Regions from separate parts of the Lactobacillus sp. ESL0785 genome, predicted to be linked through region 1. Evidence: riboswitches for the same ligand, from Rfam matches in the RefSeq annotation. Region 1 holds a riboswitch; each other region holds the start of a gene.
The links. A riboswitch is a leader RNA that binds a small molecule or an ion and turns the genes downstream of it on or off. The one in region 1 is predicted to bind thiamine pyrophosphate.
Positions count from the first base shown of each region.

Region 2: another riboswitch for thiamine pyrophosphate. It lies ahead of OZY43_RS02300 (ECF transporter S component); the one in region 1 lies ahead of thiW (energy coupling factor transporter S component ThiW).
Region 3: another riboswitch for thiamine pyrophosphate. It lies ahead of thiM (hydroxyethylthiazole kinase); the one in region 1 lies ahead of thiW (energy coupling factor transporter S component ThiW).

Region 1 covers NZ_CP113916.1:186,755-197,083, forward strand. The annotation lists gene OZY43_RS00935 (branched-chain amino acid ABC transporter permease) at 1-486, shown strand, start outside; gene OZY43_RS00940 (branched-chain amino acid ABC transporter permease) at 495-1,457, shown strand; gene OZY43_RS00945 (ABC transporter ATP-binding protein) at 1,454-2,236, shown strand; gene OZY43_RS00950 (ABC transporter ATP-binding protein) at 2,236-2,946, shown strand; gene OZY43_RS00955 (nucleoside transporter C-terminal domain-containing protein) at 3,007-4,191, opposite strand; gene deoC (deoxyribose-phosphate aldolase) at 4,458-5,111, shown strand; gene OZY43_RS00965 (phosphopentomutase) at 5,130-6,317, shown strand; gene OZY43_RS00970 (sugar-binding transcriptional regulator) at 6,528-7,478, shown strand; gene OZY43_RS00975 (pyrimidine-nucleoside phosphorylase) at 7,492-8,790, shown strand; gene thiW (energy coupling factor transporter S component ThiW) at 8,885-9,397, opposite strand; TPP riboswitch at 9,462-9,552, opposite strand; gene OZY43_RS00985 (histidine phosphatase family protein) at 9,608-10,252, opposite strand; gene OZY43_RS00990 (matrixin family metalloprotease) at 10,274-10,329, opposite strand, start outside.
Region 2 covers NZ_CP113916.1:437,653-447,981, reverse strand. The annotation lists gene udk (uridine kinase) at 1-565, shown strand, start outside; gene OZY43_RS02305 (ECF transporter S component) at 601-1,179, opposite strand; gene OZY43_RS02300 (ECF transporter S component) at 1,202-1,780, opposite strand; TPP riboswitch at 1,829-1,917, opposite strand; gene OZY43_RS02295 (hypothetical protein) at 1,981-2,301, opposite strand; gene OZY43_RS02290 (MupG family TIM beta-alpha barrel fold protein) at 2,301-3,398, opposite strand; gene OZY43_RS02285 (PTS fructose transporter subunit IIA) at 3,465-3,776, opposite strand; gene OZY43_RS02280 (PTS transporter subunit EIIC) at 3,798-5,111, opposite strand; gene OZY43_RS02275 (PTS lactose/cellobiose transporter subunit IIA) at 5,152-5,481, opposite strand; gene OZY43_RS02270 (BadF/BadG/BcrA/BcrD ATPase family protein) at 5,518-6,387, opposite strand; gene pbp4b (penicillin binding protein PBP4B) at 6,384-8,189, opposite strand; gene OZY43_RS02260 (alpha/beta hydrolase-fold protein) at 8,182-9,024, opposite strand; gene OZY43_RS02255 (MFS transporter) at 9,208-10,329, opposite strand, start outside.
Region 3 covers NZ_CP113916.1:1,622,533-1,632,861, forward strand. The annotation lists gene OZY43_RS07690 (DMT family transporter) at 1-414, opposite strand, end outside; gene tenA (thiaminase II) at 504-1,166, opposite strand; gene OZY43_RS07700 (AEC family transporter) at 1,485-2,450, shown strand; TPP riboswitch at 2,554-2,655, shown strand; gene thiM (hydroxyethylthiazole kinase) at 2,740-3,528, shown strand; gene thiD (bifunctional hydroxymethylpyrimidine kinase/phosphomethylpyrimidine kinase) at 3,541-4,344, shown strand; gene thiE (thiamine phosphate synthase) at 4,359-5,015, shown strand; gene OZY43_RS07720 (FAD-binding protein) at 5,146-6,963, opposite strand; gene OZY43_RS07725 (FAD-dependent oxidoreductase) at 6,981-8,624, opposite strand; gene OZY43_RS07730 (NAD(P)-dependent alcohol dehydrogenase) at 8,650-9,771, opposite strand; gene OZY43_RS07735 (hypothetical protein) at 9,942-10,329, opposite strand, start outside.

The sequences.
Region 1 (10,329 bases):
ATTGGTGGCATACTTATTTCTAATATTCAGATTTTAATTTTATTAACGGCATTAATTTTGATGGTATTACTACAATTAATTATTAAGAAAACCAAAATGGGCCGCGCAATGCGGGCAGTTTCTGTTGATCCAGAAGCAGCTGAATTGGTTGGTGTTAACGTCAATCATACAATTTCGTTTACCTTTGCCTTAGGTTCGGCTTTGGCTGGTGCCGGTGGTATTTTAATCGGCATGTATTATAACCAGATTGATCCTTTAATGGGAATGACGCCAGGGATTAAAGCCTTTGTTGCTGCTGTTTTAGGGGGTATTGGTTCAGTTCCTGGAGCTAGCTTAGGTGGCTTTTTAATCGGCATTTTGGAAACTTTCTTCCAATCGATAGGATTATCAGCCTATAAAGACGCAGTTGTTTACCTAGTTTTAATTGTGATTTTGCTCTTTTTACCGGCTGGTATTTTTGGCAAGAACACTGAAGAAAAGGTTTAGGTGGCAGCATGAAAGCAAATTGGAAATATATCTTATCATGGTTAGTTGTGATGATTTTAGGCTTTGGCTTGATCGACGGTCTAATTGCTTGCGGCGTGATTGATGCTTTTATTGAAAACATGCTGGTTACCATTGGGATTAATATTATTTTGGCAACTGGACTTAACCTAATTATTGGTTTTAGTGGGCAGTTTTCACTAGGACATGCTGGTTTTATGGCGATTGGCGCTTATGCGACGGCAATTATTACCCAGTATTGGAGTACAGAATTGGGCTTCATTACGTCACTGTTTGTTGGGATGATTTTAGCAATGATTATTGCTGCGATTATTGGAACAGCAACCTTTATTCGGTTAAAGGGTGACTATTTAGCAATTGCAACGCTAGGGGCTGCCGAAATTATTCGCAATGTGATTAATAATTTAAAAATCACGGGTGGTTCTAGTGGTATGTTTAATATTCCGCAACTGTGTTCATGGCCGACGGTTTACATTTTGGTGTGTATCACGACAGTTATTTTAATGAACTTTATTCGCTCACGCGATGGGCGCGCTATTAAGGCAGTGCGTGAAGATGAAATTGCTGCTTCTGCCATGGGGATTAATACTACTAAGTGGAAATTAGCTGCCTTTGTTTTAGGTGGAGTTACTGCTGCTCTTGCGGGAAGTCTGCATGCTTCCTATTTACAGACGATTGCCCCAAGTGATTTTGGTATTATGGAGTCGATTTCTATCTTAGTAATTGTGGTTTTAGGTGGTGTTGGCAGTATGACAGGTACTTTTTTAGCTGCAATTGTTTTAGGTATTTTAGATACGATCTTACAAAATTTTGGTTCATTAAGAATGGTCATTTATGCAATTGCCTTAATTTTAATTATGATTTTTAAACCATCAGGACTACTTGGCAATTGGGAATTCTCTTTTAAGAATTTATTTGGGCGGTTTACTAAAAAGAAAGAGGTAAGATCATGACGCACTTATTGCAAGTTGATCATGTTGTCCGCAAATTTGGTGGCTTGACCGCAGTTAATGACGTTTCACTGCATCTTGATCAACGTGAGTTGGTAGCTTTAATTGGCCCAAATGGTGCTGGCAAGACAACACTGTTTAATTTGTTAACTGGGATGATTCCTGTGACCAGTGGCAAGATTGTACTGCAAAAGGCGCAACACGCTTATGATTTAACTAAGGAAAGTGCTACTAAGATTGCGGATTTAGGGTTGTCACGTACTTTTCAAAATATTCGCTTATTTAAAGATTTAACTGTGCTGGATAATGTCTTGACAGCGATGACTAATAAGTATCAAGAAGGTTTTCTTACTACGATTTTGCGTTTGCCAGCTTTTTATCAAACAGAACGTGAAATGCGGGTAGCAGCTAGTAAGTTGCTAGCAATTTTTGACTTAACTGCTAATGCTAATACATTAGCCAAAAATTTACCTTACGGTACTCAGCGCCGGCTAGAAATCGTGCGGGCACTAGCAACAAGACCGCAAATTCTATTTTTGGATGAACCAGCGGCAGGGATGAATCCAGAAGAGACAGCAGATTTAACGCAATTAATTAAGTATGTTCAAGAAAAATTTGAAATTACGGTTTTATTAATTGAACATGATATGTCACTAGTTATGAATTTAGCACAACGTATTTATGTTTTGGATCAAGGACAAATTTTAGCAGCAGGTGCACCAGCTGAAATCAAAGCAAATCCGCAAGTAATTGAGGCTTACTTGGGAGAAGGTGACGCATAATGACAATGCTAGAAGTAAAAAATCTATCAGTTAATTACGGCGTCATTCAAGCTGTTAAAGGCGTTAACTTTAAAATTAATCAAGGCGAAATCGTCACCTTGATTGGAGCTAATGGTGCGGGTAAATCAACAATTGTTAAAACAATATCAGGTTTACTTAAACCTAAAACTGGTGAAATTATTTATCAAGGTAAAGAAATTCAACATAAGCAGGCTCCACAAATTGTTGCTGCTGGCATTTCACAAGTAGCTGAAGGACGACATATTTTTGCTGGCATGACAGTAATGGAAAACTTGCAGATGGGAGCTTTTTTAGCGAAAAATCATGATGAAGTTAGTCGTAGTTATACAGAAATTTTTGCCCGCTTTCCCATTTTGAAAAAGCGTAAAAATCAAGATGCAGCTACACTTTCTGGTGGTGAGCAGCAGATGTTAGCTATGGGACGTGCATTGATGGCGCAACCAAAGTTACTGCTTCTGGATGAACCTTCAATGGGTCTATCACCATTATTTATTCAAGAAATTTTTACGATTATTAAGGAATTAAATCAAAAAGGAACAACAATTTTACTGATTGAACAAAATGCTAAACAAGCGTTGGCAATTGCTGATCGTGGTTATGTATTAGCAACTGGTAACATTCAGCTATCGGGTACTGGGTCGGAGTTATTAGCTAATCCAGATGTACAGCGTGTTTACTTTGGGGGTTAATTGTTAAACCAAAACAGGCATTCACATTTATTGTGAATGCCTGTTTTGATGCTTTAGGAATTAAAAGTAAAGTCCAACAATTGTTCCGGTTAAGATTGAGGCTAAAGTAGCCCCCAATAATAATTTCATTGAGAATTTAGAAACAAAAGTACCAGCTTTTTGATTGATTGATCTGATTGAACCGGTAATAATTCCAATTACACTGAAGTTAGCAAAAGATACTAAATAGGAAGAGATAATTGCGTTGGCTTTAGGTGAAAGAGTAGCAGCTATCTTGTTTAATTCACCCAGAGCGACGAATTCGTTAGTTAAAATCTTGGTTGCCATTAGACTACCTACCTTAGTAATATCCTTCATTGGTACACCCATGATAAAGGCGATTGGTGAGAAAAGATAACCCAAAAAGTTGGTAAAACTAATGTGAAAAATAATGGCAAAGGTATTGTTCAAAAAGGTAATTAACGCAACGAACCCAATCAGCATAGCAGCAACAGTTACAGCTAATTTGAAGCCGTCTTGAATGTAGTTGCCAATAACTTGGAAGAAAGGTTCTTTTTCCATGCCTGTTTCAATTTTAATACTTGCTGCATCAGTTACATCGTAAGGATTAACAATGCAGGAAACAATCAAGGCTGAAAGAATGTTGAGAAAGACTGCAGTAACAACAAACTTACCAGGTACTAGCTGCATGTATGAAGCTAGTACAGCAGCTGAGACCGCACTCATCGCTGAAGCACAAATGGTGTAGAGCCGTTTTTCATCGAGTTTAGGAATAGTATCTTTAATGGTTAAGAAAACTTCTGGTTGTCCTAAAATTGCAGTTGAAACAGCGAAGTAACTTTCCAATTCGCCCATACCAGCTAATTTATTAAGGATAAAACCGGTCCACTTAATAATAAATGGCAAAATTTTGAGGTAATTTAAAATACCAACAAGAGCTGAAATAAAAACAATGGGCATTAAAACATTTAAAAAGAAGACGGAAGCTCCCTTTTGAATGACTAAACCGCCAAAGACAAAGTTAACACCGCCAGCGGCTTGAACCATTAGCCAACTAAAGAAGCTGGAAATAGCGCCCATAGTGCTGACACCGCCAGAAGTCTTGAGGCAAAGAAAAGAAATAATCAGCTGCAAAACAAACATAGCGCCCATTTTTTTAAACTTGATGTGTTTACGGTCGTTACTGACAAGCCAGCCGATAGCGAAGACGAACGCTAAGCCCGTTAATAAAAATAAAAATTGCATAATTAGACCTACTTATAATTTAAAAATATTAATTACTACTATATAAATTAATTATTGAATTGGCTGAACCCTCTTGTTTAACAAGCGCTTTCAGTAATCGCTAATAAGATTAACATGTTTTTTATCATTTGTAAATAATTTAAATGAAATAATGTTCACTATTAGAAAGAGTAAGGCAATAAGCAAGGCTTAATACTTATGTTCAATTAAAACATTTACATTTGATAAAAATGAGTTATACTTTAAGCACAAGGAGGTTGTTAAATATGGATAAAACAACATTAGCAAAATATTTAGATCATACACTTTTGAAGCCAAATGCAACTAAGAAGGACATCGTACAAATTTGTAACGAGGCTAAGCAATATAATACTGCTTCAGTTTGTGTTAATTCTTACTGGGCAAAATTGGTTAGTGAAGAATTAAAGGGTACAGATGTTAATACCTGCTGTGTAGTTGGTTTCCCTCTTGGAGCAATGAGCAGCAAAGCTAAGGCTTTTGAAGCTACTGAAGCTATTAAAGCCGGTGCTGAAGAAATCGACATGGTAATTAACGTTGGTGAATTAATTGGCGGCAATGATGATGCAGTCTTGGCTGATATTAAGGCTGTCGTAGATGCTGTTCATGCTGAAAATAAATTATTAAAGGTTATTATTGAAACTTCATTCTTAAACAAGGATCAAAAGATTCGTGCTTGTGAACTTTCTGAAAAAGCCGGTGCTGACTTTGTTAAAACCTCAACTGGTTTTAGCTCAGCCGGTGCTAAGGTTGAAGATGTTAAATTAATGCGGGAAACTGTTGGTGATCGTTTAGGCGTTAAGGCCTCAGGTGGCATTCACTCTTACGATGAAGCAATAGCAATGATTGATGCTGGTGCAAATCGTTTAGGTGTTAGTGCAACAATTCAAATTTTATCTTAATTTTACGAGGCTTAAAAAATGAAGTATAAGCGTATTTTTGGGTTAGTAATGGACTCAATTGGTACTGGAGAAGCTCCGGATGCGGCAGACTTTAATGATGTTGGTGCAGATACTCTAGGTCATATTGGTGAATATTTTAAAGGCGGGTTAAAGTTGCCCAATTTTGCTAAGCTGGGTTTGTCTAACTTACGTGAAACTCCAATTGAAGGTGTTCCTGCGGTTAAGCAGCCGGTTGGTCATTTTGGCAAAATGAAAGAAATTTCTGTTGGTAAAGATAGTCTTGATGGCCACTGGGAAATGATGGAAATGCCGGTAATGCAAGAATTAAGTTTCTTCCCTAATGGCTTTCCTGATGATTTATTAGATAAAATTTCTAAATTTTCTGGACGCAAAATTGTCGGTAATCGGCCAGAATCAGGCACCAAGATTATTGAAGAACTTGGCGAACACCAAATGCAAACTGGCGATTTAATTATCTATACTTCTGGTGATTCTGTTTTACAAATTGCTGCTCATGAAGATGTCATTCCAGTTGAAGAACTATACCGGATTTCACGTTATGCGAGAAGTTTAGTAAATGGACCAGAATATCGTGTTGGGCGCATTATTGCTCGACCATATGTTGGCAATGGTAAGGGTCACTTTACAAGAACTGCTAATCGACACGACTTTACCTTAGAGCCAACAGGTAAGTCTGTGTTAGATCATTTGCAAAATGCTGGTTACAAGACGATTGCTGTTGGTAAAACAATGGATATTTTTTCAGGTCACGGTATTGATGAAAGTTATCATAATGAAAGCAACATGGATGGAATGGATCATGTTGACCATGTAATGAAAGAAGACTTTACTGGTTTTTGTTTCATTAATTTAGTTGATTTTGATGCCATGTATGGTCACCGCCGCAATACTGCAGGTGATGGTCAAGCTTTGATGGATCTTGATAAGCGTCTAGGAACAGTTATGAGCAACATGAACGATGATGATTTATTAATCATTACCGCTGACCATGGTAATGACCCAACTTATAAGGGTACGGATCACACTAGAGAATATGTACCGTTACTTGCCTATTCACCAAGTATGACTAATCCTGGTAGCTTAGGTATTCGTGATACCTTTTCTGATTTTGGTGCTACTGTTTTGGATAACTTTGGCGTTGAAGGTAATAGTATTGGAACTAGCTTCTTAGCTGATTTAAAGTAAATAAATAATTTGAGTAATTCTTTGCAATAAGTTTAATTACTTAAAATAGCAAAAGCATTTAACCTGAATAAAGAACATCATATTTTAATATAATTATTAACTTGTAACTAGAATATGTTAAACTTGTTTAAGAATAGTATCTATATTATAAATGAAGAATAAATAACAAGTTTTTGTGAAATATAGATCCAATTATATTGGAGACATCAAATGGCTGAAAAATATGATAGAAAAAAGTTGGCATTAAGTGCGACTGCTGCAAGGCTTTATTATGAAGATGATCTGGGTCAATCAGAAATTGCTCAGCATTTAGGTATATCGCGTCCGACAGTCTCACGATTACTTAAGTTAGCCCGTGAATCTGGGATTGTTAGAATTGAAATTTGTAATCCATTTATTGGTACGGAAGACCTAAGTGAACAATTATCTACTGAATTTAAGAAAAAGATTATGGTTGTTCCCAATAATTTTAACGGTGAATTAACTGCTGTTAAAGGCGTTGGTGCCTATGCTGCACAGTATTTAAGCGATCTAATTAAGCCTCATGATATTGTTGGTCTTGGCTGGGGCAGAACAATTCATATGGTAACATCTAATTTTAAAAAGCGGACGGTTCCTGATGTTAAAATTGTCCAACTTAAGGGTGGCGATAACATTAATAGTAAGGAAACTTACGCTAATGAAAGTGTGACTGACCTGGCTAATGCATTAGGGGCAAGTGCACATTTTCTGCCATTACCGCCATTTTTTGACGATAAATTGACTAAGGAAATTGTTGAACAAGATCGCTTTATTCGGGATACGCTTAAATTAGGTCGTAAAGCAAATATTGCAATGTATAGTGTTGGTACAGTTAGAAAAGATGCCTTGTTGTTCCAATTAGGATATTTTAGTAAGACGCAAAAAGCAGCTTTACAACAAGATGCTGTTGGTGACATTGTTTCCCGTTTTATTGACCATAATGGTAAAATCGTCGATCCTAAGCTAAATGAAAAAACAGTTGGGATTGGCCTAAATGATTTGAAGAAAAAGCAACATTCAATTTTAGTTGCTAGTGGTATTTTAAAGGCACCAGTGGTCTATGCTGTGATCAAGGCAGGCTATGCTAATGAATTTATTTTAGATCAAGCAATTGCACAGGAATTACTCACCTATAAATAATGAGGTGAATGCCATGAGAATGGTAGATATAATTGATAAGAAGAGAAATGGTCATGAATTAACTGACGAAGAAATTCAATTCTTTGTTGATGGCGTAGTTAGTGGCGCAATACCAGACTATCAAACCAGTGCTTTGTTAATGGCTATTTATTTTAACAATATGACAGACCATGAACGGTCGACTTTGACTTTGGACATGATGAATTCAGGTGATCATTTAGATTTATCCGGAATTCCTGGGATCAAGGTTGATAAGCACTCAACTGGTGGTGTTGGCGATAAGGTAAGTTTACCGTTGGCTGCAATGGTTGCGGCAACTGGCATCCCAGTCCCAATGATTTCTGGTCGCGGACTTGGGCACACTGGCGGTACGTTAGATAAGCTAGAGGCAATTCCAGGTTATCAAGTAGAGATCAGCGAACAAGCTTTTATTGATCAAGTTAAGAAAGAAAAATTAGCAATCATTGGTGCTACAGGTAATATTGCACCAGCAGACAAGAAGATTTATGCTTTGCGGGATGTGACTGATACTGTTGATTCAATTCCGTTAATTGCCAGTTCAATTATGAGTAAAAAAATCGCATCAGGAACTGATGCGCTGGTAATTGATGTTAAAACCGGTTCTGGTGCCTTTATGAAGACCTTGCCAGAGTCTGAAGAATTGGCACATGCCTTAGTAGAAATTGGTAAGGGTGTCGGCATGAAGTGCATGGCACTGATTTCTGATATGAACCAACCTTTAGGTAATAAAGTTGGTAATACATTAGAAATTGAAGAAACGCTTGATGTACTTAAAGGCAAGGGTCCGAAAGATTTAGTTGATCTAGTACTCACACTTGGTAGTCATATGGTTGTTTTAGGTGAAAAAGCCAAGACAATTGAAGAAGCTCGGCAATTGCTTGAACAAACGATTATTGATGGTTCTGCTCTTGATCGCTTTAAGGCAATGGTAATTGCTCAGGGTGGCAATAGTAAGGTAATTGATGACTACAGCATTATGCCGCACGCCCAATATCAGATTGAATTGCCAGCATTAGAAAGTGGCTATTTAGCACAATTAGCTGCAGATGAAGTTGGCATTGCCAGTATGAAGCTTGGTGGCGGCCGTGAAAAGGCTGATGATCAACTTGATTATGGTGTTGGTATTGAGCTTAACAAGAAGGTCGGCGACAAGGTTGAAAAAGGTGAATCTTTGCTGACAATTCATGCTAACCGCAAAGATGTTGCTGATATTAAGGCTCTGCTTTATAACTGTATTAAGATTGCAGATGAGGCTAAGCCTTACCCCATGATTTATAAAGTAATTGAATAATTAAATAAATAGCGTCCATCAAATCTATTATTATAGTTTGAAAGACGCTATTTTTATTACAGGTGTATTTGAATTTTGTAAAATATTTTAACTTTTATTCGAAAAATAATTGCCTAATTTTTTGAAATTGGCGCACTTTACCTAATTTTAGTAAGACAATCAAGGCAACTGCAGAACCAATAATGGCAGCTCCAATAAACCGCGGTGTGTAAACAAACCAGTAAAGATTGTTGCTGCTGCCAGTGAACCAAACCATAACCGGATAAGAAAGCAGCGAGCCGATAATTCCCGTACCGATAATTTCGCCAAGGCAGGCCGCCCAAATGTTTCGGGTTAACTTATAAAAAATGCCGGCTAAAAGTGCTCCAAAAATAGCGCCAGTCAGGGCTAATGGTGGAATACCCATAATAAGCATTCTGATAATGCCACACAAGGTTGCCATAATTGTGACGTAAACTGGTCCTAACATGCTGGCACCAATGATATTAATGACGCTGGACATCGGTGCCATCCCTTCTACACGAAAGATGGGTGATAACACTACATCGAGTGCGACCATAATTGCTAATATTGTAAGCTTCTTGGTTTGTTTTCCTTTATTAGTCATTTTTTCCTCCTAATTCAAAGCAAGCAGCCTACAAAAAATCCTCTTCGCGACATAACGAAGGGGATTTTGCTTAATTGCCTATCCCTTGCGCTGGTATTATCCAGATCAGGTTCGTGGGTTTAATCTCAGCTTGTTAAGCACCCCATAGACTCTTGTTCATTAATATTTAACTGTATTATACGCTTTCATAATTATGAAAGAAAGTACCAATTATAACTTCATTTTGTTATATGAAGTAACTTTTTTCTCTTTTTCAGTCATTGTCATGATGGTAATGGATGCATTACGGGGACCACGAGTAATATCAAAATCGCTAAAGCGTTCAGCAATACTACGAATGGTAAAGCCATGTGTGACTAATAGAATATTTTCTGCACCATCAAGTTGGCTAATTAGGTCAAATCCCTGATCGACGCGGTGCCAATATTCTGCCGCGTTTTCTGCATTATGAAAGGGATCTGCTTCTTTGATCCAATCAGTTGCGGTATCAATGGTTTCATTTTTAAATAAATCGTAGTGGTTCTTGTAGCCATGAGGCCCACCAATCATTTGCCATGCCATGTCCGTATCCATACCTTCAAAATAGCCGTAAAAGTGTTCACGAAAAAAGGGCGTGGCAATGTGCTGGATTTCATTATGGTTAACGTTGTGCTTGATAATGATGTCGCAAGTGTCACTTGCTCGCTTTAGATCACTTGATAATGCAATATCAAATGGGATATCTTTCAACGCTTGCCCAGCCGCATCAGCACCAGCAATTCCGTCGTCAGTTAATGGCGTATCGCACCAACCCTGCATTTTGTTATAGCGGTTAATATAAGTTTGACCGTGACGAATGATATAAATTCTTTTCATCCTGTTACTCCTACTTGAAAATCACTGCTCGTGATAAATCTTCTTAACATTGGCAATATCAACGGGTTCAATTGGAT
Region 2 (10,329 bases), 250 kb from region 1:
AATCGTTGATCAAATGCAAGAAAATGAGCATGTCTTGATTATGACGCAAGATTCATATTATAAAGATAATACTGGAATTCCAATGAGCCAAAGAATGACGATTAACTATGATCATCCCGATGCCTTTGATATTCCCCTATTAAAAGCTCAAATTAATGATCTGCTTAATTACCAACCAATTGAAATGCCTGTATACGACTTCAAAGAACACACTCGAAGCAAGCAAACAATCCATGTTGAACCCGCTGACATTATTATTCTAGAAGGAATTTTAGTCTTAGCCAGTGAGGAGATTCGTGATTTAATGGATATCAAAGTTTATGTCGATACTGATGATGATATCCGTTTCATTAGACGACTCGAGCGCGATATTCAGGATCGTGGTCGCTCAATTGATTCTGTAATTGAGCAATATTTAGGTACAGTTAAACCAATGTATCATCAATTCATTGAGCCAACTAAACGTTATGCCGACATTATTGTTCCCGAAGGCGGCGAAAACGACGTTGCAATCGATATGTTGACAACTAAGGTACATGCTATTTTAGGAAAAAAAGAAAAATAATAAAAAAGCCACGATATTAATCGTAGCTTTTTTTATTATTTAATTTTCGGTTTTAATCCTCGTGCAAATAACTTAGTAATCAACTTAACCAAAATGCCATCAAAAACAATGGCCGAACAAAGATCAATTAAAAAAATACTAAGTTGTAATTGCCACGAATAATAATTTAAACCATAAACAAGGTATCTTCTAACAAACGCACCAATGCCAGCGCAAACAGCTCCAGTTAAGACACTTTTCCACGAAAACTTTTGATATCGTTCTTTTTTCGGGAAAAAACCTATTTCATTTGTCGCTCCCTGAACTAAGCCAGAAACTATTGTCATAATGCCCCATTGACCACCTAGCAGCATTTCAACCACAGAAGCCAAAACTTCACCAATTATTCCAGCCCCTGGCAAGGGAACAAAGTACATGGTTAACGGTGCTGCAATTAGCCATAACCCTGTAAAGATAGAATCCGTTGCTGGTGCAAAGCCTGTCGGTACCAATAAGATTTTGCCTAAATTATATAAATTATCAACACCAAACTCGTAGATAAAACCTAATAAAATCCCAATTAAGACAACAAAAATAATTGCTTTAATATTCCATTTTGAAAATCTAATAAACATCATTCGCCAGATTCAAATTAATTTACGCTAAGCGCGGCCGCAAAGCACGATCAAATAAGTTGGTAATCAACTTTACCAAAACCCCGTCAAATACAAGTGCAGAAACAATGTCAGTAATAAACATGACAACTTGCAAAGTTATGCTAAATTTATTCCAACCATATAAGAAATAAGTTGGAATAAATGCACCTAGTCCTGCAAAAAATGCTCCAGTCATAACACTTTTCCACGTAAATTGTTGGTAACGTTCTTTTTTCGGGAAAAAGCCAATCTCGTTGGTTGCTCCTTGAATTAAGCCAGAAACAACGGTAATTGCACCCCATTGACCACCAATCGCCATTTCAACAATTGCTGCTAAGACTTCCCCAACTGTACCTGAACCTACAGTAGGGACAAAGTACATAGCCAATGGCGCTGCAATTAACCATAAACCAGAAAAGACAGTATCTGTCACTGGCGCAAAACCGGTTGGCAATAACGCCATTTTAACTAAGTTATAAGCCCAATTAAAGCCGTATGTATAAATGATACCCATAATAATACCTATTAAAGCCACCAAAATAATCGACTTCACATTCCATTTGGATGATCTTGTGAACATAAAAAATACTCCTAACTAACTATGACGTCAGCAAGGAGTACAAATTAAATGCTTGTATTAACACTTCCCTAACGCAGGTATTGTCCTGTTCAGGTTCCAAGGGTATTTCTCAGCTATCAGCACCCCTAGTGACGTTACTTATAAATTAGATATAGTATAGCACAATCATTACTATAAAAAAATCCCCCAATATAGCTTAATTAATGCTTTTTATTTTTGGTAGTTGTTTTACGAATCCATTTAGCAATTATTCCCTTGCCTTCACCCTTCATTGTCGCCTGAAAATTACGACTAAAGGCAATCAAAAAGACCATACAGCAAAAGGCAAAGATAACCATCGCTAACATAAGTACAACTTTATTTTTGCAATAAACCAGAATAATTGTTAGCAATACAATACTGATTACTTCAAGAAGAATACTGTAAATGCGATAACCCGCGCGATAAACCTGCGCGACCAATTTAAGAGCTACTAAAAACAAGACCAGCAAAACTACGACAATAACTAAAGCAGTACCCATTATTCATCCTGATGGCTTTCAAACTTAAATTTAGTCCACGGCCGCAAATATTTGAGTAATGACAATTCGCTTGGTTTAATTGCAGCAATCTTATTTTTCCGTTTATCACTATGCGGCTGTAAAACAACTTGTAGCTCATTCTTATAAATCCCGAAGTCATCATTACCAATTAAGATATCGCCGACTTGAAATTGTTCTTGATTATCATGAGCAGGATTAGCTTCATCACGATGCCAAACTCGTGGCATAGTTGAACGAGCTACTAAGGCATTGCTATCACCACGGCGAAAATGCTTATCTTCTAACAAAATTTGCTTTTCTAATGGACTAATACTTGGCAACAAATCAACATCAAAAGAAAGCATATATCTGTCTAATTCGCTCAGCCGACGTAATTCATCTTCACTAGCATATGAATTACCAATAATGACATCATCAATTAAATTAGTCATAAATAATGACTTAGCCTGTACCTCAATCGGTAAGTATCGGTCGTTTTCACGTGTTGGCAAACCATCATTCACATCCCATGGACCATGTTTACCACATTGACTAGAAACAAACGCAGCTGTATGAATACCATGCTTCTTAAAATTTTTACTACATTCCTCAAAGAAATGGTCTTCTAGGCCGCAACCTACTTGAGGATAAAAGTTATGACAACCATAAATAAACGGTTCATTAGCCTGATAGCTTAAAATATTATCTAAGTAGCCCGTATTGTTACTCATATTTAATTCAATAATCATCTGTTCAGGATTATAAGTCAATTCGGCCTCGGTCTTACCATCAAACCCTTCATCAAGCCTAATTGCTGCAGCACCTAACTCTTTAAAAAATGATAAATCAGTATATGAAACTCCTAATTGCTTAAAAATCCGGGGTGACACATCCAAAGTTGTACTGAAGCCATGCTTATTACCAAACTGAATAATATGTTGAAACTTTTTCTTAGTTGCTTCAACATCCTTAGCTTCTAACATACTCATAAAAATTCGGGTATAGCCATACTTTTCTCCCAGCAATAAATATTGCTCGTCTTTTTGGGCATCACTATGATCAGGATAAATGGATAACCCAATATGTCGCATTGTCATAAAATTTCTCCTTATCGTTTTAACAAAAAGCACTTCACCAATATCTGCTGAAGTGCTTTTTACAAATTATTTTTTCAATTCTTCATTTACTAGGTCAAGCAACTTACCCGCAGCTAGAGGATTATACATTGTTCGCGGAATCATAACAAACTTAATATTATGATCCTTAGCCTCATCTGCAACTGCTTGCTTACGGTAAACAGCCTGTGGTGCCAGTAAGACAACATCATATTGGTCAGCACTCAAATCATCAGCGACATTTTCAGTGCCTGTAGCCTTAACAATTACATCTTGACCACGTTTCTTACCTTCTTTTTCAAGACCTGTAGCAATCAATGATGAACTCATTCCACCACTGCATGATAATAAAATTTTCATCAGGTATCCTCCTAAAATTAATTAAGCCTTTGCAGCTTGAGCTTCTTCAGCAGCTGTTTCAGCTTCAATCTTAACTTGGTGCTTATCCCACATCTTGAAGAATGGGAAGTAAATCAAAGCAGAAACCGCAATATTAATTAACGTAACGATAATTGCCCGCCAATCATAACCAGTAGCCAGAAAGGCACCAATTGGTGCTGGAAGCGGCCATGGAACCATTGACGTTGTTTTATTTAATAGTCCCATTACTGTAGCTGCCCAAGTGATAATCCCATCAGCCATTGGCGCTAAAATAAACGGTACTGCAAAGTAAGGGTTTAACACAATTGGCAAACCAAAAATAATTGGCTCATTAATATTAAAGATACTTGGTACTAAAACAACTGCTCCCATTGCCTTACCAGTCTTAGACTTCGACATGAAAGCTAATAAAATACAAAGTGCCAAAATTGAACCAGAACCACCAATATAAACGAAGAATTGCAAGAATTGTTCAGTCATAAAGTGTGGCACAGTTGCAGCAGTTGCTCCATGAGCAATAGCAGCCATATTTGCATTCAAGTGTGCGTACCAGTATGGGACAACTGGTGTTGACGTAATAGCTCCGTGAATACCGAACATCCAAAACAGTGAATTAAAGAAGATTGGTACTAATACGGAAATCAAATTATCTTTACCAAAGTAAGCTAATGGTGACAATAATTGCATTAAGAAGGCATTAAAGTCAAAATTAAGTCCTACTCTAATAAACCAAGCTACAATAATTAAAACTGCAGCTGGAATTAACGAAGTAAAAGCATTTAAAACAGCTGGCGGAATAACATCCGGCATCTTAATAACTAAGTTATGCTTTTTAAAGAAACGAATAACTTCAACTGATAAAATGGCTACTACCATTGCGGTAAACAACCCGTAAGCACCAAAGTTTTGTGCTGGGAAAACCGTACCAGCTGCAATTCCAGTCGTTTTAGCCATTTGCGGCGTAATTGTTCCTGGCTTAATTGCTAATAGTAAGAAAACCATCGTTGCAATTGTACTGGTTGAATTACGATCCAGCTTATAAGTTTTAGCTAAACTTGCAGCAATTGCATAACAAGAAAACAACGCCATTAACCCAATTGAAAATGTTACTGGAATTGTTAAATCAGCTAAATATGGCGTTAAAGCTGGTTTTAATGCTGGGATCAATGTTGGCAGCTGTGCTACCAACGTAAAAAATGAACTAACAATTGATACCGGAATAATTACCGACATCCCATCACGAATAGCAGTAAAATAACGATTCCCAGCTAAGGATGCCATTCCGTTAGCTATTTTTTCTGAATTAAATTTCATATGTACTTCCTTCATAAGTGAATACAATTAATTTTTATAATTATTTTTCCTTTTCTTTTAGCTCAACTAGTTGCTTATTAATATTAACAATATATTGAGCTAAATCGCGAATCAACTCTGCCGCCATCATTTGATCTTCGGCATGAACTAATAGAATACTAAAAGGTAATTTCTTCTGATCTGCTTCAGAGCTAATTACCTTCAAATGCACCTTCTGTGCTGTTTTCAAGCAGTCATTAGCTTTCTTAAAATCAGCTTCATAATTATCAAAATTACCTTTATCTGCATCATCAATAATCTTCATCAATAACGATCTGGCTTCACCAGTATTGCTGATCATTTCAAAAGCAACCTGTTCAATTCCGTCCATTGGCATCACCTTCTTTCTTAATTTTACTACTTGCTATTAATATAAAACACCACAACTATTATTATCAGTAACAATATGTGCTTGAATTTGTGGATAAGTCTGCTTAATTTGTCTTAACAAGGTTACTCTAAATTGCTGGTTATTAGTCAAAACTGAACCAGATAAAGCTAGCAGCTTCGGCATTGGCTGCGGATAACGCTCTAACAAGCCCACAACTTCTACAGCCAAAGCTGCTGCCTGTTGGGTAATTACCTGTTCAGCCAAATGATCACTTGCAGCCAAAACTGCAATTTCTTTCGCAAAAGCAGCAATTTCTTCACGACTTAATTGATAATATTTTTTCACTAAAGCCGGCATTGTTGCTGTTTTAGTCAGTTGCAACAGCAAGCTTCCCAGAGTTGTTTCTTTTCCCTGATCATATTGTCGCAATGCTATTTGCGTTGCAGCTGCCGCAATCTTATAAGCACTGCCAGCATCATCCAGCAAGTTGCCCCAACCACCGAAGCGGTAACTTTGTCCCTGACAAGTGCCATAAACAATTGAACCTGTTCCAGCAATTACCAAAGTGCCATCTTGTCCGTGCAAGCCGTTAATTAATGCCAATTGTGCATCACTAACTAATTCAACTTTAAGCTGCAGCTGCTTCTGTAGTTCACTAGTTACTTCGTGCACATTACCATTAGTTTCAAGACCAGCAATGCCAATTAAAATTCGTGTGCAGTCAGCCTTACCCAATGCAGCCGTTAACTCATTAATTACCTCCAGCAGACGCCTAATTGTTCCTGTCTGATCCAAAAAAATATTCCCCGGACCAGCTGTCACCTGCTTTAGTAATTGCCCCTGCTCATCGAAGCTGCTAGCAACAATATGCGTACCGCCACTATCAATACCAATTCGATATTTCATGATTTTTCACCTAAATCTTCAGCTAAAAACTGCTTAATCTCTATTCCTAATGATGATTGAAGCAATTGACAAATATCGTGATTACTCTGAGCACGATCAATTACAGTTTGATACAGAGCCGCTAAATCCTGCTTATCAGCTTGAACAGCTGCTGCAGGCTGGATTACGATCTGAATATACTTTGATCGCAATAGATCCCATAATTTTTGATCATTAGCTGCAACACTATCTTCATCTAGCGCCGCATAAACTAAACTAATTAGGTCACCGTACTTGCCCACTAGATAATGGCTACCAGCAAAATCCTTCGTCTGCTGGTTAATAATCGGCGAATTACGCTTATTAGTCAGCAAAATAATTGCTATTTCACGTTGAAAGTCAACTAATGTCACCGTGCCTGTCCAACCTGTATGCCCAATTGTATTAGATCCAGGCTGGTTAGAAAAAATTCGTGCATAACCATCATCAGCCTGCCGCCGCCAACCCAAGCCAAAAGTTGGATCAGCAGATTTGGGTTTAGCAAATTCAGCTAAAGTATTCAAGTCAAAGAACTGTTGTCGCGCGTAGCCACCATAATTAAGTACCATTTGAGCTAAAACTGCTAAATCAGCTGCATTACTGAACAGACCAGCATGACCACTAACACCCTTCATTGTGTAATAAGCCTTAGAATCATGCACCTCACCTTGAATTGTATTCGTTCGAACATGATTAAAATAATTACAACCCGCAAAAGTGTTTCCGTCAAGTTCAGTTGCTGCAATCTGTTCACGATTAAAGCCATGTGCAAGTGGATTAAAAGTAATATGCAGCAATCCTAATGGCTCATAGATATTCTTAAAAACATATTCATCTTCACGTTGACCAGTAATTTTTTCAATAATTAATCCCAAAAGCATGTAGTCAACATCAGAATAAATTGTTTTTGTACCCGGCTGATAACTTAATGGTGTCGCACTAATCTTTGCTAAAATTTGACTCCGATCTTGGGTATAAATCCTAGCAGCCAGTGGATCATGATTATCAAAATACTGTGGGTCAGCTGGAAATCCAGCCTGGTGCTCCAACAAGTCTTGAACAGTCAAATCATTTTTACCCTTAATCTGATCGTCAGGTTGATCCTTAAAGATAGGAAAAATACTAGCAATCTTCGCTTTTAAATCTAGTTGCTGCTCATAAACTAATTTTTGTAAAGCTAAATTAGTAGCCCACATCTTAGTATTAGAAGCAATATCATAAAGTGTTCCATCAGTTACTCTAGGTGCAGCTGTCAACATCTGACCGGTTTGCGAATAGCGATTAACCCGTCCATAAGACTTCTGCTTCACAATTGCACCATTATGAATAACTACTAATTGTGCTGACGGAAAGCCTGCTGCAATTTCATTTTCAATTAACGTATCAATTAACTTAAAGCCATTATTTTTCTGATATTGCTTTGTCTGATCCACTAAAACTGGGTAAGGAATTTTAAGCTGCAGCTTTTGGTTAACGGTATTTAAACCAACTTGCAACTTATTAACCCCGTTAATTGTATAGCTGCTAATATCAACCTTTACCCAAACCAAAGCTGGTAAAGCCGCAAGTTCCAACGGTTGACCATTAATCAATAATTTATCTTTAGTCGCCGTTGCAGCCAATCTTAGATAAAGCACTCCTTGGCCAAAATATGACTGAAAAGTTTGCATTTGCAAGTTAAGAAGCGCCGTTGTTAAGTTCACTGCTGGTACTGCTTGAGGATAAGTAATATCCTGTTGAAAAGAGCCGTGTGGTTCACTTTCAAGTGCGATAAATTCAATCATGCTTGGCTTCACCATTATTTTTTAATTGCGCAATTACCCAACTATAAGCCTTAGGAGCTACTTTAGCCCAATAAGTCCAATTATGATCATCAATATTATCTTCGACGAACTTAACCTTAACCTGATTTTGCCGTAATTTTTGAACAAAATCTCTAACATCAGCAACTGGAACAACTGTATCTTTAGCCGTTGTTTCTACATAAAAACTACTTTCTTTACTTTGCGAATTAAGATAAGCCGTCGGAAAAGTTGCGTTATATAACTTAGTTGACCACGATTCTTCTTCATTCTGCCAAGCATGCAAAGTCTGCCGAAATTGATTATCTTCAGGTAAATCCCGCCACACAGCTGGTGACAGTAATATCGCCTTACTCCAATAATCAGGATACTTTAAGGCTAATCGGGCAGCACCATAACCGCCCATCGAAATTCCACCGATTATATGAGCTGCCTTTTCAGATTTTATCCGATATTTATGTTCAATTAACGAACACAAATCCTGCATAATTGCGGCTTCCATCTGCATCCCGCCAGCTTGGCCATTAATATAAAAAGAATTGAAGCCATCAACAAACACGCCAATCAGCTTTACACCACTTGCAGCAATCAGCTGATCTAGCATCTGTTGGGAATCAAATCGTTCTAACAAATTACGATGATTACCACCCAAGCCATGCAATAAATACAAGACAGGGTAACCGCCAGGATTATTTTTGTCATAGCCTGCCGGCAAGTAAACATCATAATTCCAATCCAAATTTAATTTAGATGAATAAAACATGTCAGTTATAACTTGACTCTTGGTTTCAATTCGATTATGTATATTTGTCATCATTATTATCTCGATAATTTTCTTAGTAATCGCTTACAGATAAATTGTATTATATCTGAAACAATGTTACCATATTTTTCTGTAAAATTTGTAATAATCTTTCGAGATTTTTTAATTATAACTTAAAAAAGTTCACGGCTGCAACTACGCAACTATGAACTTTTATGTTATTAAAATCAAACTACACTAATCTGCTAAGTTCTTTAATCCGGGCAAGCTAAACATAATTAGCAAACTAATGACATACAGACTAGACAAAAAGCCCATCACTACCGTTAAGTTGTAGTGATCCATTAAAATGCCAATAATTACCGAAGAAAAACCACCAATTGCTCGGCCAATATTAACAATAATGTTGTTAGCACTTGAACGAATTTCTGTTGGGTATAACCTACTGATAACCGCGCCATAGCCGCCAAACATCCCGTTAGAAAAGAAACCGACCACTGCCCCAATTAATAACAAGCTGAGTAAGCTATTCGCTAAACTCAAAGTGTATACCATGACTGCAGACCCAATTAAAAAAATTGCAAATGCGCGTCGCGGACCAAAATGATCAAAAATCGTTCCAAAAGTCATCATGCCAATACTCATTCCCACAATTGTTGCAATCATCCACAAACTTGAATTAGCCACATTTAAGTGTAACTGCTTCTGTACAATCGTTGGCAACCAATTCATTAAGCCAAAATATCCAGCAATTTGCACAGTCATCATGATCATTAATCCGATACTTTGCCAAGCAAGTCGAGCAGAAGCAAACATTTTTTGCGCAACATTAACTAATAATGAGCCCTTTTCTTCTGCTTTAACTGTTAAAAACTGCTTACTCTCATGTAAATGTCTTCTCACAAAGATAATTAAAACAACTGGTACAATTCCCACTAAAAATAACATGTGCCAACCTGCAGTTGGAATAATCCAAGCTGCAATTAAAGCGGCAAAAATGGCACCAACTTGGCCACCAACGGCTGCAATTGAAGTCATTTCCCCAATCTGATTTTTAGGAAAGGCTTCAGCAATTAAAGCTATTCCTACACCATACTCGCCACCAGCACCAATTCCAGCCAAAAACCGCAAGCCATAAATTAAGTAAAGATTATTCGCAAATGCCATACAAGCTGTTGCTACGGCAAAAATAATTACAGTATGACTAAAGGTCTTTACCCGACCAATTTTATCGCCCAAAATACCAAATACAATACCGCCAACTAGCATCCCCAAATTAGTAACTGATGAAATTAGCCCAGCAGCACCACCAGACAAATGTAGGTCGCTAATAATTGAGCTCATCGCAAACGATAAAAA
Region 3 (10,329 bases), 260 kb from region 1:
AATTGCTGCCAATAAATCAAGTCGCCGTAACGTTTGTTGGTGTCTAATAATTAAATACCCCATTACAAAGAAGGGCCCAATAAACTGTAAAATAGTTGCAATTGCCGGATTTGCTTTTTGCACGGTAATAAAATAAAACAATTGTACTGGTAACAAGCCAAGAATGCCGTATGCAATAATTATACCCGCATCATGCTTGTTCTTCATTGTCGCTATCGGCTTTTGCCTCACAATTCCTGCTACCAGCAATAACACAAAGCCAGAAACAACCATCCGAATTTGTGTTAACCAAATCGGCGTAATTTCTGAACTAAGGTTAAAAAGTGACTTGGCAAATAGGCCCGAAATTCCCCACATCACACAAGCTAATCCTGCTAAGAAAGCCCACAGATGACGCTGCTTATTTGTAACCATTTTGTACGCTTTCCTCTTTTCTATTTTCAATCTTATCTATCATACCAAAAAGTTCAAGCCAGCAACAACCAGTGGTTTGAACTTTTTATTTACAACCATTTTTCTTCTTCATATGCCATCTGCCAAAAATGCAATTCATAGTAACTGCTGCGAACAAAAGCTGTCTGCATTTCATGCCGATCAGCTGCCGTACCCGATTCTGCCAGCATATTAGTCAACCTTAAAATTCGCTTAACGTTAATCGCATACCAATCACCGTCATAAGTATCAATCCACTCTTGATAATAAGAAACTGGTGAACCAGCAACTGCTAGTTGTTGACCTACTTTTTGATACAACCAATAACATGGCACCGCTGCTGCCACTGCTGGACCAATCCCAGCATGGTTCAAAGTCATATTTAAATGATTAACATAGGCATACGCTGTTGGTGCTATTGGCGTTTGCGCAACTTCAGCTGCTGTAATTTTTAATTGCTTAAAAAAGTGTGTACGTATCGTTAACTCACAATCATGCAAGTCCTGCACACTAGCTAACAAAAATTTTTTTGCCAACTTATTATCCGTCTTCGCTGCAATTGCTTGATGAAACTGGCTAAATTCATGCAAATAATACTGGTCTTGCAGTAAATAAAAACGAAACTTAGTCAGTGGAAGTTGCCCGCTACTCAATTCCTGAACAAATGGATGAACCATACTTTGATGCCATAAACCACTTACAATTTGATAAAGTTGATCTGTAAATTTTTCCATTTTCTTACCTTCTTAACAATCTAAAAGTTACACCGTTTTAAGTAAAATAGTAATACTTATTATCTTTAGATAATGTTTCATTGACCTTCCAAAATGTAAAATTGTTGCTATTAAAAATACTTATTGTATTATACTTAATAGGCAATTATAAAATTGGAATTATGTTTTCTTAAGCAAAATTTTTCTAACTTAATTGGCGTAAAGGCAGCCCAACTGCCATTGACCTGGCACTAAATATCACCAATATCCTAAAAAGCCATTCAAAAGACAAAATGGGTACCTAAATATTAATTCAACTACAGAGAAAGGAAACTTTTAATGCAAGTCTTTTTAACATCTGTATCAAGCGTTGTCGTAATTATCTTAATCATGACTCTAGGCTTTTTACTCAAACAATTCAATTGGATTGATGATTCATTTGGCAAAGAAATCTCAAGTATCATTACTAAAATTGCCTTACCAGCTTCAATCTTTACTGCTGTAATGAAGAACCTAAGTCGTAACAGCTTATTGCAATTATCAACCGAATTATTGTTCCCAGCATTAGGCGTAATTATCGGTTACATCATTGCTTGGCTCTGCGTTAAGGTTTTCAAGATCAAAGCAGGACGACGGGGAATTTTCATGAACGCCGTGGTTAATGCCAATACAATCTTTATTGGCATGCCGCTTAACATGGCTCTGTTTGGCGACAAGGCAATGTCGTACTTTTTAGTTTACTATATTATTAATACCGTTTCTACTTGGGCCTTCGGCGTTTTCTTAATTCAAAACGATGACCCAACCACTAAGGATAAGAAGGTCAGCCACAAAATTAATTGGAAAAAATTATTGCCTATGCCGCTTGTTGGCTTTGTGGTTGCTTTAGTCTGGATGTTATTAGGTATCCCCGTACCAAGCTTCCTTAACTCTACCCTAACTTACGTTGGCAACTTAGTAACTCCACTTTCACTTGTCTATATTGGCATTGTCTTGCACGATGCTGGAATTAAAAATGTTAAGTTTGACCGTGATTCAATCTTAGCTTTAATTGGCCGTTTTATCCTTTCACCAATCATTTTAATTACCTTAATTAAAATCGGAATGAGCGCCGGCTTTAACATGCCAAGCTTGATGCGACAGACTTTAATTGTGCAATCAGCAACACCAATGCTAGCTGTTTTACCAATTTTAGCTAACGAATCACACGGTGATGTTAAGTATGCAACTAATATTGTAGTTGAAAGCACCATTTTATTTATTATCGTTGTCCCAATTTTAATGACTATTTTACAATTTATCTAACTTCATCAGCATTTACACATTTATAAATTTTATGACCGTCCAACTTAAATAAAGTTGGACATTTTTATTTGTATTCTCTAATAAAATCGTCTATACTTGAAAGCGATAACACGAGGGGTGCCTTTTAGGCTGAGATGAAATTTTATTTCGGACCCTTTGAACCTGTAAGCCAATACTTGCGCAAGGAACGTGTCAAACTAACTTCAGCTTTGACGTTTTCTGCGTTAAAGCTTTTTATTTTGCTAACAGTAGTTCTAAGCACTCCTCCAATTAATTTTAGGAGAGAATTATGCAGTTAGAATTATTAGATAAATTACGTAAGCAAAATCCTGTTGTACTCAATGCAGCTAACTTTGTGACTGTTCAAGATGTTGCTAATGGCTTAAATGCAATTGGTGCTTCCCCAATTATGAGTAATGAAATCGATGAAACTGATGAAATGGTCAACATGGCTTCATCTGTGGCTATTAACATGGGCAGCTTAACTAAGTTGCAAATTGCTCACATGAAAAAAATGGGTGATTTGGCTCGAGAATATCGTAAGCCGATCGTGCTTGATCCTGTAGCGATCGGTGCTGTACGTTATCGACTGAATATCGCTCAAGATCTACTCTGGAACTTTCACGTCGGAATTATTCGCGGTAATGCTGGTGAAATTGCTGCTTTAGGTGAATTTAATTGGCATGCTAAAGGAATAGATGCTGGTTCTGGTACTGGCAACCTTGATGAAATTACCAAAAAAGTAGCCCAGAAATACCATTGTGTAGTTATTGCCAGTGGCGCTACTGACACTATTAGTGATGGTCACAATCTGGTTCATGTGCATAATGGCACCCCTCTCTTCCAGGTACACGTTGGTTCAGGCGACATGCTAACCAGTATTGTAGCTGCTTTTAGTGCTGTAACTAACAACCTTTTTGAAGCTGCTCAAGTTGCCACTTTAATTTTTGGAGCAACAGGACAATTATTAGTTCAAGACCATCCTAATGTTGGCCCTGGTAGTTTTAGCATGTACTTAATGGACTATTTAGCTAAAGTAAAAACTACTGATATTGAAAAAATTGCTGATTATGATTAAAGGAAGTATCTTATGGCAACCAAAATTAATTCATTTCCCCAAGTTCTAACAATTGCCGGAACTGATTCAGGTGGTGGTGCCGGAATTATGGCCGATCTGAAAACTTTTCAAATGCAAGGCGTTTTCGGCACTGCCGTCGTAGTAGCTGTCACCGCACAAAACACTCTCGGTGTACAGGCATCACACTTGCTTCCGCTTGAGATGATTGACGCACAATGTGCATCTTTAGCAGCAGACTTTAATATTCGCGCGACTAAAACTGGTATGCTCGGTGATGCCGAACATGTTCACCAAGTTGCCTTAAACTTGCAAAAATATGACTTTGGACCGATTACTGTCGATCCAGTCATGGTCGCTAAAGGTGGAGCCCACTTGTTAAGTGCAGATGCAGTTGAAACCGTAAAAACTGAACTTTTACCTCTCGCCAACTTAATAACACCCAATTTACCAGAAGCACAGGTATTAACTGGCATAAAAGTCACTAATGAGCAACAATATCCAAATTTAGCTCATTCATTACAAGCTCTAGGCGTTAAAAATGTCTTGATTAAAGGTGGTCACTCAACTGATGAACAAGTTCGCGACTTTGCCTTGCTAGAGGACGGTTCTAGCTTTTGGGTCAGCAGTCCACGAACACATACCAAGCGAACACACGGCACTGGTGACACACTAGCCGCAGCCATCACGTCTCAGCTGGCTTTAGGCCATACTTTGCCTGAAGCAATTAAATTAGCCAAACAATACGTTACCAAAACCATTGAACAAACAATTCAAGTTGGCCATGGTCACGGCCCGCTCAATCATTGGGCTAAATAAAGAAAGGAAAAATTATGTCAAAATTTAATTCTAAAATTTTACACGCCTATTTTATTTGTGGTAGTCAAGATCTACCAGCTGGCAAAACACTGCCAGATATCGTTGAAGAAGCCTTAAAAGCCGGCATTACAGCTTTTCAATTTCGTGATAAAGGTGCTGGTTCAACTTTAAAACCTCAAGACCGCTTACCTATGGCGCAGAAATTGCACCAACTTTGTCAAAAATACAAGGTACCATTTTTCATTGATGACGATGTCGAATTAGCCCAAAAAGTCCACGCTGAAGGTATCCATGTGGGGCAAAGTGATGAGGCTATTACCCAAGTAGTCGCCGAAGTTGGTAAACAAATGATTGTGGGCTATTCCTGTTCAACTTTAGCCGAAGTCCAGCAAGCTAATCAAATTACCGGAATTGATTATTACGGCAGCGGCCCAATTTTTACTACTCATTCAAAAGCTGATGCTGATCCTGAAATTGGGACAACTGGACTTAGCCAACTAATTCACCATACTTCACGGCCAATTGTTGCTATCGGTGGAATCAGAGTTCCAGACCTACCGGCAATTGCTCAGACAGGGGTTGCTGGAGCTAGCGTCATTTCGATGATTGCTCAAAGCAAAAATATTAAGCAAACAGTTAAGGCTATGCTTACTGCACCATGGCAATATTAGAATAATTAATTATAATTTATAAAAAAAGATCTAATAGATTTTGATCTGAACTCTAAAATTAGGACAACTGATTTTGGGATTCATATCATTTACTCTATTAGATCTTTTTATTTTCTCTTAAAATATACAGTTAATTAATTTTAGCTAACGCATCATTTACCGCTGCTTTCAAGCCACGTGTAGTATTAGACGCACCTGAAATCGCATCAACATCAACTGTATTTTCATTAACCATTTTACTTGGTAATTCCTTAATCGCCTTTTGACCGTAATCGTCCGATTCTGCTTGTTTCAATACTTCAATTTTTTTCAAATTCTTTTGTTGATCAGCAGTTACGCGAACAACAATTTCATCACCCATACCTTCAGCTGACTTACCAATATATTGGTTAGGTCCTGTAGGATATTCTTCTTTTTTAATATCTGAAGTTAAGGTCTGTATTGGTACTGCTCTTTCTAATTTAGCAGTTTCACAATTACCAACACACTCTTCAAAATCATCCTTAGGATGTGCAGCGTTTTGACCTGCAATTTTACCAAAAATCAAACAATCTGCTAAATCTGACCCACCTTGATAAAGGTTAGACATATTACTACCTAATTCTCCAGCACCATATAAATGTGGCAATGGTTGCTGATCAGGATCAAGAATTTCGGCACGTGCATTTCTTCTTGGACCAGCTTGTGACCAGCCAATTGTCTGTACAAGAGGAACAGCATAATAAGGACCAGCCTCAGAAAATGCTTCTAGAGTTTCAGGTGCACGGTGAAAGGCATAATCATGCTTCTTTTGGGCAAAGAAGTTAAATTCAGTAACTGTCTCTTGCAATTTTTCACCTGTAACACCCATTTTAGCTGCTAAATCAGCGATTGTTTCTGCTTTAACAACTGAATTTAATGCTTTATTATCAGGGAAAGTCTTAATGGCACTAATTTTATCATATTGCTTTTGGTCAAAAACCATGTAAGGATGAATTGGATTGAGTGGCTTATACCATGAACCATGATTTTCAACGTAACCTTCACGAGCAAGTTGATCCTCTTTAAAGTAACGTGTACCATCATCCCCAACTGTAAAAATACTGCCAGAGTTAAAAACAGGATTACCCATATAAAAAGGAGCCCGCTTCATTCCCGGTTCATAGAAAGCAAAACTCTGTTGCATCCCACCGGCAGCATACATTGACATGTGCCACATATCAGCACCTACTTCATGAGCTAAATCAATCCCTTTACCTTTATTATAAAGTGAGCCTAAAGGCACCAATTTATGAGAACCAATATAATCTTGAATCTTCTGTGGATTATTTTCAAGACCACCAGTTGTCAAGACCACACCATTTTTCGCAAAAATATTTAACAAGACGTGATCGCGTTCAATTTGAGCACCAACGACTTTACGATTGGGCGTTTGCAATAAATGTTTAACTGGTGCTGAATACCAAACATCAATTTGATCACTACGATCTAATACATTTTGCCGTAAAACATTCCACAAAGAAGCATTAAAAATTCCCGGTTTCAACGTAATCATGTCATAACTTTTAGCGCCCGGAAGATCAGAGTGATCAGCAATCACAGCTTCATCAGGTAGACCTAGAATCTTCCGATAACTAACCGGGTGATCAACACCTAAATATTGTTTAAAATATTCTTTCATGTGAGTAATACCGTAAACAACGGTATTTTCAATTTTAGAATCAATTGTAAAATGCTGCGCTAAACTTTCATAATAAGCACGATAATCAGCTTCATTACTGCTATAACCAACTAATTCAGCAGCATATCTTGTATTACCACCCTCGTGACCTTCAGGAGCAGAATCAACAAGTAATACTTTTGCCCCAGCATCAGCAGCAAATCGGGCAGCAGTTGCGCCAGCACCACCAAAACCTAACACAATAACATCATAACTTGCATCATAATATGTATTTTTATTAACAATCACATTTATAACCTCAATTACTATTTTTTGGCATACGCAGCAGCATTTTTACCAGCAATCTGACCAAAGACTGTACACGTCGTCAACATTGTTCCCGTTGATGGATAAGTATGAACAAAGATTTGCCCAGTTGCAGATTCTCCAGCTGCATAAACACCGGCAATTGGTTTAGAAGCAGTATCCAAAACTTCAGCGGCAGGATTAATCTTCAAACCACCAAAGCCAGCAACGGTTGTTGGATAACCCTCAATTACATAATATGGTCCTTCTTTAGCTACAGATTGGATATCTTCTCTACCAAAATCAGTGTCTTTCTTACCAGCAAAAGAATTATAACGATCAATGGTTGCCTTAAGGGTTGCACTATCACAGCCAATAACTTGTGCTGCATCTTCCAGTGTGGCACATTGCTTGGCCTCTGGAATTTGACTGGCTGCCTTGTAAGAAGCATTATTTTTATCAAAAATCCAGAAGAATTTATTTCCAGTAGACTTTAACGCATCATTATACATTAAGGAATAATGCTGGCCCTCTTTAGTAAATCTTTTACCTAAATTATTCACAGCCAAAGCCTTACCTAAAACAACTAATGAATTTGCAGCGCCACCAACTGACAAATAATTAGCCGTCATAATCCCCATGACACCGTCTTTAAATTCAGAAGCTGCATGTAAATTCTTAGTAAGTTCAAGATAATCTGCATCATTATAAGGAGTTGACATTGACCGAGTACCTTTAGCACTTGGCGCATACTTATCACGAGTTTTTCGCGAGCCATCAAAACCACCAACTGCAATTACAACTGCTTTGCAGGCAATTGTGTAATCATCATACTTGCCTGTTGTGATTACTTGCGCAATTTTACCAGCTGTTGTTACAATTTCCTCATGAATTTGATTATATAAAACCGGAATTTTTAATTCTTTAATGCGGTTCATAACTGGTGCCATAATCGCTACTGGTCCTAGCTTAAAGTTAATATGTGTCCGCGGCTTTTTAGAAATTCCTAGTGGCATTGCAGTAAATTCGACACCATATTTATCTGCATAATAGTTAACTGCTGCTGCTGAATGATCAGCAATTGTCTTTACTAAATCATGATTAACTGTCCCGCCATCTTTTTTAGCAAAATCTTCATAAAATTGCAGTAAATTTTCAGGATCATTATCTTGATCTTTATTAAATTTACTACCAGTAGCATACATAAAGCCACCTGAAACTACTGAATTACCGCCCATTCGTCCTGTTTTTTCAATTAAAACAACATCAGCACCAGCTTCTTTGGCTGTAATTGCAGCATTTAATCCAGCTAATCCTGTACCCAGAACTACTACATCCGTCTTAAGCTCATGAGCTTTCTTAACAATTTTTTCTGCACCAGTAAAATCACTAGCAGCTGCGCCAGCTTCTGTTAGAGCTTTTCTTGTGGCATGCAAAATCCCATTAGACGTAAATGTTGCTCCTGTAATTGCATCAACTTCAGTTGATTGGTTGGCTACGATTTTTTTGGGGATCAATTGCAAAGCATTTTCAGAAAGCAATGCTGTTTCTTGATGTTTAGTAACTTTAACACTTGTTATTTTATTACTTGCAAGTGAAACTTCGACCTTAATAGCAGCATTATGCCCTTGAGCTGCTGCTTCAAATATTCCATCTTTAATCATTTTAATATCCTATTCTTTTTCAACTTTAAACATGATATTGCTCATCAAAAACAATAATTGGCTTAATTGTCTTGCCACTAATCGAGTCTTTAATTCCTTGATTGATATCTTCAGGTTTATAAAACTTAACTAATTTATCAATCGGGAATTTTCCTGCCCGGTAAAGATCAATTAATTCTGGAATAAATTCTTGTGGAATTGAATCACCCTCAATTACACCTTTAATATCTTTTGAAAATGACAGTAAATCAATCATTGGGCTAAGTTCTTTAATTGTCTTTGTTCCCATTGCAACTACTGCAAATTGCCCTTTAATTGTAAGAGCTGTTAACCCAGCTTTCATTACATCAGGTTCACCAGTAGTATCAACTACATAGTTCAAGCCCTCAGAACCAACAATCCGGTTAATTTCATTAATCATGTCAACTTTAGTATTATTAATCGTATCAGTTGCCCCAAATTCCTTAGCCATTTCTAGGCGCTGATCATTCTTATCAATTGCAATTACATGCTTACAATTAGAAACTGCTGCTCCCATAATAGCCGCAAGGCCAACCGAACCTGTTCCCAAAACTGCCAAATTAGAATTAATTTCTGGCTTTAGCGAATTTATAACCGTTCCTGCACCAGTCATATAGCCACAGCCAAGAGGTCCTACAAGCCGCAAATCAAGATCAGTAGGAACCTTAACTAAATTGTTAACATCAGCAACAATATGATCGCCAAAAGAAGACTGACCAAAGAAATTACCAATATCCTGGCCGTTCTGCTTATGCAGTCGGTAAGTTCCATCACGCATCGGACCACCACTGGTATTTAATTTGTTAAAGTTAACACATGATCCCGGTAAACCAGCCCGACAAAACCGACATGTACCATCAGAAGCAAAGCCAACTGCAACATGATCACCTTTTTTAAAGTCAGTTACATTCGAGCCGACTTTTTCAACTATTCCAGCACCTTCATGACCTAAAATCACTGGTAACTTAATTGGAAAACCACCATCTTGAAATTCAATATCACTGTGACAAATCCCTGATGCAATAGTTTTAATTAAAACCTCATTGCTCTTAGGTTCATCTAAAATAACTTCTTCTAAATCTAAATCTTTTCCTTGTTCATTTAAAACAGCTGCTTTAATTTTCATGATAATTACCTCCTCGATATAAATTAAAATAATTTTTCCTTTAGACAAGTTTACTTTATCACATAACCGCTTACAATAAAACATAATTTAAGATTATATATTTCGAACCAAATATAAAAAGCACAAGTAATACTTATAAATAAGTATTACTTGTGCTTAAAAAATTTAAGTTAATTTTTTTGTTCTTCAATTATGCCAAAAATCACCTGCAAAATCCAATCGATATTCCAATATATGAGTGAAATAGCAGCAATTCCTAAACAAACTGTATTTTTATACTGATTATACAGTAAAACAAAAATCGCAAAAAAACATAAAGCTAACCTGGTCATCCATTTATGTACCCGTGCATCAACAATATTGTTAATATAGCGATTGCGTTCGTCATCATCCCACTCATCACGCTTACCTTTTTTAATATCTTTCGCATTGAAATAGCAGCCAGCAGCACAGATAAAGCACACAACTGCCCAAATAAGATGCTTAGCTATAAAAAGGCCATCATGATCCTGAACTCCCATAAATATTTCACTTAAACCGCCAATTAAAAACAATAAT